DNA from 2 places in the Sinobaca sp. SA16-1 genome. Region 1 is predicted to be linked to the other one. Evidence: riboswitches for the same ligand, from Rfam matches in the RefSeq annotation. Region 1 holds a riboswitch; the other holds the start of a gene.
What was found. Region 1 has a riboswitch for cobalamin ahead of metE (5-methyltetrahydropteroyltriglutamate--homocysteine S-methyltransferase). Riboswitches for the same ligand answer to the same signal wherever they lie in the genome.
Positions count from the first base shown of each region.

Region 2: linked by a shared signal. The riboswitch ahead of AC5W2J_RS06310 (ABC transporter substrate-binding protein) and the one ahead of metE (5-methyltetrahydropteroyltriglutamate--homocysteine S-methyltransferase) in region 1 are both predicted to bind cobalamin.

Region 1 covers NZ_JCAKFL010000004.1:193,593-197,807, reverse strand. Annotated here, with positions in the region: gene fdhA (formaldehyde dehydrogenase, glutathione-independent) at 465-1,676, shown strand; cobalamin riboswitch at 1,883-2,078, shown strand; gene metE (5-methyltetrahydropteroyltriglutamate--homocysteine S-methyltransferase) at 2,248-4,215, shown strand, end outside.
Region 2 covers NZ_JCAKFL010000002.1:443,591-447,805, forward strand. Annotated here, with positions in the region: gene AC5W2J_RS06305 (FecCD family ABC transporter permease) at 1-765, opposite strand, end outside; gene AC5W2J_RS06310 (ABC transporter substrate-binding protein) at 743-1,720, opposite strand; cobalamin riboswitch at 1,899-2,083, opposite strand; gene AC5W2J_RS06315 (class I SAM-dependent methyltransferase) at 2,156-2,887, opposite strand; gene AC5W2J_RS06320 (ATP-binding protein) at 2,899-4,215, opposite strand, start outside.

The sequences.
Region 1 (4,215 bases):
TCTTTGTACCGTTTGGTGCAAAGAGTTTTTTATTATGTTTTTTTAGTATATTAATATATCAAATAACTATATTTATATAGAATGTATAATTTTTCAAGTTCCAAAGGGCCTTTATTAAATTAACAAACATCCATCTAAAAGTCTATTCTTCTTAAAAGATTGCCAATACTTATTTTATATGGAAAAATATAAAAAAACCTTGTATAAATGGTCGCTTAAAAACGGAAAATCAATTACAATAATGATAGCGCTTTATTTTAGACCAGTGTAAATAGTCTGAATTTTTAATATATTAAAAGGAATGATTCCGTTTTACCGTATATTGAGAGGGGGGATGCTTCCTAAAACATTTTCAGCTGAATCTTCATTTTTCTATCTCCCGTCCTGAAGGTCACGGTTTGAACTCAACTACATGTGATAAGAAACTCCTGGAAAGCATAATCGAAAAGAAGGGATGGATTCATATGAACAAAGCAGTTGTTTACCGCGGAAAAGGAAAAGTAGAAATTGAGGATATCGGCTACCCTGACCTGATTCTAAAAGATGGGCCCGGCGTTCCTAAATCAAACGTAGGAAGAAAATGTGAGCATGGAGTCATCCTGAAAGTAGTAACGACCAATATATGTGGAAGCGACCAGCATATGGTCAGAGGCCGTACAACAGCACCGGAAGGGCTGGCGCTCGGCCACGAAATAACCGGTGAGGTTGTGGAAGTAGGCAGAGATGTGGAATTTATTAAAAAAGGTGACCTTTGCTCTGTGCCGTTTAACATTGCGTGCGGAAGGTGCCAGATGTGCAAAGAGCAGAATACGCATGTCTGCCTGAATGTAAATCCGGAACGTCCCGGCGGTGCCTATGGGTATGTAGACATGGGCGGCTGGGTCGGCGGCCAGTCGGAGTACGTCATGGTTCCTTATGCGGACTTCCAGCTGTTGAAATTTCCAGATAAAGACCTGGCAATGGAAAAAATAATGGACCTTACGATGCTGTCGGACATTTTCCCAACCGGTTATCACGGGGTTTATTCAGCGGGAGTACGCACAGGGTCCACTGTATATATCGCAGGCGCCGGCCCTGTAGGACTGGCAGCGGCTCACTCCGCACAGCTTCTCGGAGCTTCTACGGTAATTGTAGGAGACTTAAACGAAGAGCGGCTTGAGCAGGCGAGAAGTTTTGGATGTGAAACCGTTAACCTGCGGAAGCATGATAATCTCGGGGAACAGATCGACCAGATTGTCGGTGAGCCGGTTGTAGACTGCGCAGTGGATGCTGTTGGTTTTGAAGCTTCCGGTCACGGAGAAAACGCCGGAGAACAGCCTGCGATCGTATTGAATACGATTATGGACGTCACAAGAGTGGCAGGCAGACTGGGGATCCCCGGCTTATATGTAACTGAAGATCCAGGTGCCGCAGATGACGATTCAAAGGTCGGCTCCCTAAAAGTGAGAATTGGTCTTGGCTGGGCAAAGGCCCATACGTTTGTCACCGGACAAACACCGGCTATGCAATATCACCGCGACTTAATGAAAGCCATATTGTCCGGGAAAGCTGATATTGCAAAAGCGGTTAATGCTACTTTGATCAGCCTGGATGAAGCTCCCCACGGCTATCAGGATTTTGATAAAGGCGCCGCAAAGAAATTTGTTATTGATCCTCATGGATCCGTCAAACAATAACGAAACATTACAAAAGCAGCAGGTCTTTCCTGCTGCTTTTTGCTGCCAAAAACTAAGTAATTATATCGGAATACTTAATACTAAATATGGACGAATAAATTTATTTTCATTCAATATATGCTATATTTCCGCCTTTTCACAGAAAGTTGAGGCAAACACGCCTTGACATGCTGCTCAGAAAAAAGATATAGTTTGTCTACAACAAAACCATATTAGTGGAAATAGGTGCTCTGATTGTCAATATCAGACTGAAAAGGGAAGACCGGTGCAAAGCCGGCGCGGTCCCGCCACTGTAACAGAAGAGTCACAGTTATTATGTCACTGGGGAGCAGATGCCCCCGGGAAGGCCGGCTGTGATGATGACACTGGAGCCAGGAGACCTGCCTATTTTACCAACACCGATTTTTACCTACGGGAGATAGGACGGGTGTTCCTGAGCGTACCATATACGAGCCAGGAGTATTTCTGCATGCACTCTCCCTTAGTGCACAGTGGAAATACTCTTTTTTTTATGAAATGGACGGATTCGGAACGGATCAGGACTAGTAAAAAAAGGGAGGATATTTTACAAATGAGCACATGGACAACAAGCAGCCTCGGCTATCCGAGGCTTGGAGAGAACAGAGAATGGAAAAAAGCACTGGAATCATTTTGGAAAAAGAACATAACGCACGATGAGTGGAAAGCGGAAATGAAAAGACTTCGCCTGGAATCTCTTGTTAAACAGCAGCAAAGAGGAATCGACTGGATTCCCGTAAATGATTTTACTTACTATGACCAGATGCTTGATATGTCGGTTATGTTTAATATTGTTCCGGAAAGGTTCGGAACGTTCAGCAATGAAATACCCGACAGTGCCTACTTCGCTATGGCGAGAGGGTCAGAACATGCTCAGGCTTCTGAAATGACCAAATGGTTTAACACAAACTATCACTACATTGTCCCTGAAATGGAACATGCCGTGCCCCGCCTGACAAAAAATATGCCGCTTGAAGCGTACCGGCAGGCAAAGCAGGAGCTTGGAATAGAAGGAAAGCCGGTTATAATTGGTCCTGTTACTTTTTTGAAGCTGGCGAAAGGATATGAGGAGAAAAATTTTGGGGAACTGCTTGATCAGCTTCTTCCTTTATATGTTCGGGTCCTGCAGGAGCTGAAGCAGGAAGGCGTGCAATGGGTCCAGATAGATGAGCCTTCGCTCGTAGCTTCTTTTCCTAAAAAGGATATTGTCCACCTGGAGAAAGCCTATCGTCTTTTTGCAGAAGAAGTACCGGGAATTTCTCTTATGCTGCAGACGTATTTCGAAGGTGTGGATCATTACGAAGAGATCACTTCCCTTCCCGTTGCCGGTATAGGACTTGATTTTGTCCATGGGAAAGAAAAGAATACGGAGTCTCTCCGTGTCCATGGGTTTCCTGAAGATAAAGTAGTCGGTGCCGGCATTATTGATGGAAGAAATATTTGGAAAAGCGACGGGGTAAAAAAGAGTGTCGATCTTCAAACGATACAAAACGCTGTATCGGAAGACCGGATTTGGATTCAGCCGTCCTGCAGTCTTCAGCATGTTCCGGTTACCGTTCAGAATGAAACGAAGCTTAATCCTGTACTGCAGGAAGCTCTTTCCTTTGCCGATGAAAAGCTGGACGAAATTAAAAATTTACGGACTGCATTAAAAGAAGGAAACACTGAGCTTCTTCAGAAAAGCCATCGTGCAGTTCAAGCGCTCGCAGAATCAGAATGGAGAACAAAAGCGCTTGAACCTGTTAAAGAAAGCACACCTTCTTCAAGAACGGCAGCCTTCAGCGAACGCCGCACCGTTCAGCAGGAAAAATGGAAGCTTCCCCTGTTCCCTACGACGACAATCGGCAGCTTCCCGCAGACGAAGGAAGTCCGGGTAGCCAGGCAGAATGTGAAAAAAGGAACGATCTCAAAAGCAGAATACGATGCATTTATTAATGAAAAGATTAAAGAATGGGTGGACATTCAAAAAGATATTGGTCTGGATGTTTACGTACACGGAGAATTTGAGCGCAACGACATGGTTGAATTCTTCGGGGGAAAACTGGCTGGCTTTGCATTTACAGCGAACGGCTGGGTGCAGTCCTACGGATCCCGCTGCGTCAAGCCTCCTGTTATCTTTGGAGATGTAGAGTGGACAGAGCCGATGACCGTAAAAGAATCCGAGTACGCCCAGTCCCTGACGGACAAGCCGATGAAAGGCATGCTTACCGGACCGGTTACTATCCTGCAATGGTCTTTCGTTCGTGATGATATGGAAGAGCGCGACGTGACAAACCAGATCGCCGCAGCATTGAGCAAAGAAGTGGAAGCATTGGAGAAAGCCGGGATTGAAATGATTCAAGTGGATGAGCCGGCTATCCGGGAAGGGCTGCCGCTGAAGCACAGCGAGCATGAGCATTACCTGGACTGGGCCGTCCGTGCCTTCCGCCTGGCGACATCCAACGTAAAGAACACGACACAAATTCATACGCATATGTGCTACAGCGAATTCCAGGACATGATCGAATCGATACGCGCTATG
Region 2 (4,215 bases), on a different contig from region 1:
GGCAGCTAATATAGCCATCCGCCGGACTTTTGTATTTACGCCAAGTGTCTTCGCCGTCTCTTCTCCAAAAACGAGGGCGTTCAACTCTTTAGCATTCCATAATAAAATCAGGCACCCTACGATAAAGAAAGGCAGGACCAATCCTACGTACTCCCATCCTCTCATCGCTACACTTCCCATGAGCCAGCTGATAATCTGCCTGAGCTCATCTCCTGTTAAAGCAATCATTAACGAGATTAATGATCCTAAAAACGAGCTGAAAATAATGCCGGCTAAAATAATGGTCTCTGTAGAAAGGCTCCGTTCAATCGCTTTAACAAACCCAAGCAGCAGAAGCAGCGTTATCATTCCAAACAATACGCTTACTGCCGGCAGGGTGAAACGTCCCAGACCCGGAATGGAAAGCCCTAAAAACAACACGGTTACCGCTCCCAGGGAGGAACCTGAAGACACTCCGAGAGTGTAAGGATCGGCAAGCGGGTTTTTTAATAATCCTTGAAAGGCAGCGCCTGCAATTGCAAGCCCTGCCCCTACAAGTACCGCTAACAAAACTCTAGGCAGCCTTATTTCTTTAATAATATTAACAAATGTTGTATTAAGGTGAGGCGGAAAGTCCAGTCCGAGCGCCGTGCGCCCGATAATTTCGGCACTGGCTGCAAATGGCACCTGCACGCTTCCAACAGAAACCCCCACTACAATACTTGCTGCTAAAAAGACTAAAGCTGCAATGTATGCCGCTGGTTTATTGTTCTTCAGTGAAGACATCCGGATACACCACTTCTGCCATATGCTGCAGGCCATCTGTCAAACGTGGTCCCGGCCGGCTTACCAGATCACTTTCCAAATCATAAACTTCCTCATTTTCAATGGCAGGCACATTCGACCAGCCATCACGGTTTAAGATGTTTTCGGTGGAATTTTCCACTCTAAATCCGTATGTTGTAACAATAACATCCGGGTTCAGTGCAACAGCATCCTCTTCTGTATAAGGAACCCAGCCTTCTTCTTCGGCGGCTGCATTATCTGCCTGAATGATATCGAGCATTTCATCCATAAACGTATTTTGACCGGTAGTATAGATATTCGGCGGCGCGTCCACTTCTACCCAGACAGTTTTGCGGTCCTCTTCAGAAATCGCAGAGGCTGTTTCTTCAATAGACGCGACATCCTCTTCCATCGTCTCTACCATAGTATCTGCTTCTTCTTGTGTTCCTGTCGCCTGACCGATCATGTTGATCGTATCGTACGTCTCTTCAAATGATGTCGCATCATTTACTACGAGAATTTCCGCTCCGGCGTCTTCCAGCTGATTTAATCCTTCTTCTGCATTTTGAACAGCAGAAGAATCGGCCAAAATAAGATCCGGCTCAAGAGAAAGAACCGTTTCCACATCAAAATCAAGCCCGCCGACACTCTGCTTTTCCTGAGCTTCTTCCGGATACGTATCAAAATCGGTTACTCCGACGATTTGTTCTTCCAGTCCGAGAGCAAACGCAATTTCCGTATTACTTGGAAGCAGGCTGACAATATTTCCCGGCTTTTCTTCGATCGTCATTTCTTCTCCCGTGCCATCGGTTAAAGTGACGGGATACCCTTCCGACTGCTCGGTGCTTTCTTGTTCAGCACTTTCCTGCCCTTGTTCTTCTTCTGTTTCTCCGCCGCAGGCAGCGAGTGCAGCTGCCATTCCCGCCGTCATTGTTAATAAAAACGTTTTTTTCATGTCACATTCCCCCTTGAGTGGTATGTCCTAAAAATCCAGAAAATCAGGAGCCTATTATTGAGCTCTATGTAAGATAATAAGAAAAGCTCTTCCCTAAAGTGGGAAGAGCGGACATACGCCCCTGCTGCATGCAGCGGAAACGTTTTATATCCGGCATCCTCTTATCCCCGAGAGTGCAGCACCGATTACATATATGGCAGGTATCCTGACTTATGCCCAATTCAAAGATCCTTCCCGTTCTTACAGAACAGTGGAGTACTTCTTTGAAAGCTGCACTTACAGTGGCGGGACCGTACCGGCATTTCACCGGTTTCCCTTTTAACGGAAAGAGCATTCTTTCCGACCATATATATTCTATTCTATTCATTTATAAGGACAATCTTCTTTAGTATACATTATCGGTCCTAGATACACAGCAATTATCGGACAAATCCCTTATCCTTTTTTCCGGCAGATAAAAATCTGACGGGGAGATCTGCTCTGATCGTATTCTGCAGCATTGTAATCCCCAAAGAAATACACAGGCTCCAGCTGGTATCGTTCAAGCATACGCCGCAGCTGCTCTTCTTCATAAAGCTTGACCCGTTCCACGTAACGTCTCTCTGCTCCGTCTTCTTTAATCGTAATCTTCTTTTCCACATAATCTCTGCCGGCATGCCTTTCCTGGATAACCGTCATTCCATCTTTTTCCGATTCATCAAATGCAACAATATTTTCACGGATGTACGATGGATTCAAATAATCAAACAAGAACCATCCGCCGGGAAGTAAAGCATCCGCTGCTTTTTGGAACACGAGCTCGTTTTCTTCGTCTTCCAGAAAGTAACCGAAACTGGTAAACACGTTAAAGGCGGCCTCAAATTCCTGTTTGAGCTCAACGGTGCGGATGTCGGCACGCCTGTACTGCACCGGTAAATCATTTGTAAGGTCAATCGCCTTTTTTAAAAGTGCCGGAGAGAGATCAATCCCTGTCACATCGATTCCTTTTCTGCCCAGCCATCTGGCGTGCCTGCCGTTTCCACAGCATAAATCAACAGCCTTCATTCCTTTTTCCATTGGCATGTAGGACATGAGCGACTGCAGTTCTCCAGCCGCTTTTGTTTCATCCCGGTGATCGTATACTTTCAAATAATCTTCCTGAAAATGTTCCTCAAACCAGGCTTTCATTTTTTCCCCTCCTACAGTTCTTCATATTTTTCATTATCCGAAGGGATATAAAAACGAAAGGTCGTTCCCTCGTTCATTCTGCTCTGCGCAGCAATATAGCCGCCGTGTGCTTCTACAATATTCTTGGCGATAGCCAGACCGAGCCCGGTGCCCCCCTTGCTGCGTGTCCGCGCTTTGTCTGCTTTATAGAACCGCTCAAAAATAAATGGCAGGTCCTCTTCCGGTATTCCTGTCCCGTTATCAATAACGGCGGCTGATAAGCCGTCGGCGTCATTCGTCATTTCCAGAAGAACACGGCCTCCTGCTTCTGTATGCCGGATCGCATTATGGACGAGATTTGTTAATACTTGTTCTATTCGATCCGCATCAGCCAGAACAAATGCTTCCTCTCCTTTTACGGAAGACTCCAGCGTCAGCTCTGCTTCTGATGACAGTCCCTGAAACTTCTTTTCCATTTTTTCTGTTAACGTTTTAACATCCATCCACTCTTTTTCCAGATGAAGATAGCCTGCTTCCATCCTGGCCAGATCCAACAGTTCATTGACAAGACGTCCCATACGCAGCGACTCTTCATAAATAATCTGCCCGATTTCTTTTTTCTCTTCTTCTGTTGCAGCAATACCATCTACGATCGCTTCGCTGTAACCCTGCAGCATCGAAATCGGTGTTCTTAGTTCATGGGAAACATTCGCAATAAAGTCTTTGCGCAGTTTATCGTGCTGACGTTCCTCCGTCATATCACGGATAACCGCTACGGCACCCCTGACAAACGTTTCATCATATAAAGGCGTCATTAGTACAGCGTAGCTGCGTCCCTGAACATCGACCTCAGCGAGCTGCTCCTGTTCCATGCCGACCACCTGCTGAAATATTTTTTTCATTTCTTTCGGAAGAGGACTGGTTTTGCCCTCCTGCTGATTTTGATATTCAAGTGCTAAAAGAAATCGGTCTGCCGGCGGATTGGTCAGAACGACTGTACCTTTGCGGTCAATCGTAATTACTCCATCCGCCATGCTGAGCAGAATACGGCTGAGCTGCTCTTTTTCCTGATTGAGTTCCGTAATGTTTTGATTTAATTTCCGCCTCATCCGATTGAAGGCGTTACCAAGCTGGCCGATCTCATCATTGGAAATAACCGGCACTTTCGTTTCGAAATCACCTTTGACAACATCGAGTGCCAACTGCCTCATTTTCCGCAGCGGAGCCGTAATTCTTGTGGATAGAAAAAAAGTAAACACGGTCGTTAAAACGATGGCAATACCTGCCGACAGCAGAATAATCTGCTGCGTTTCGCCCGTAGTGTCTTCAATTACATTAAGCGACTGATA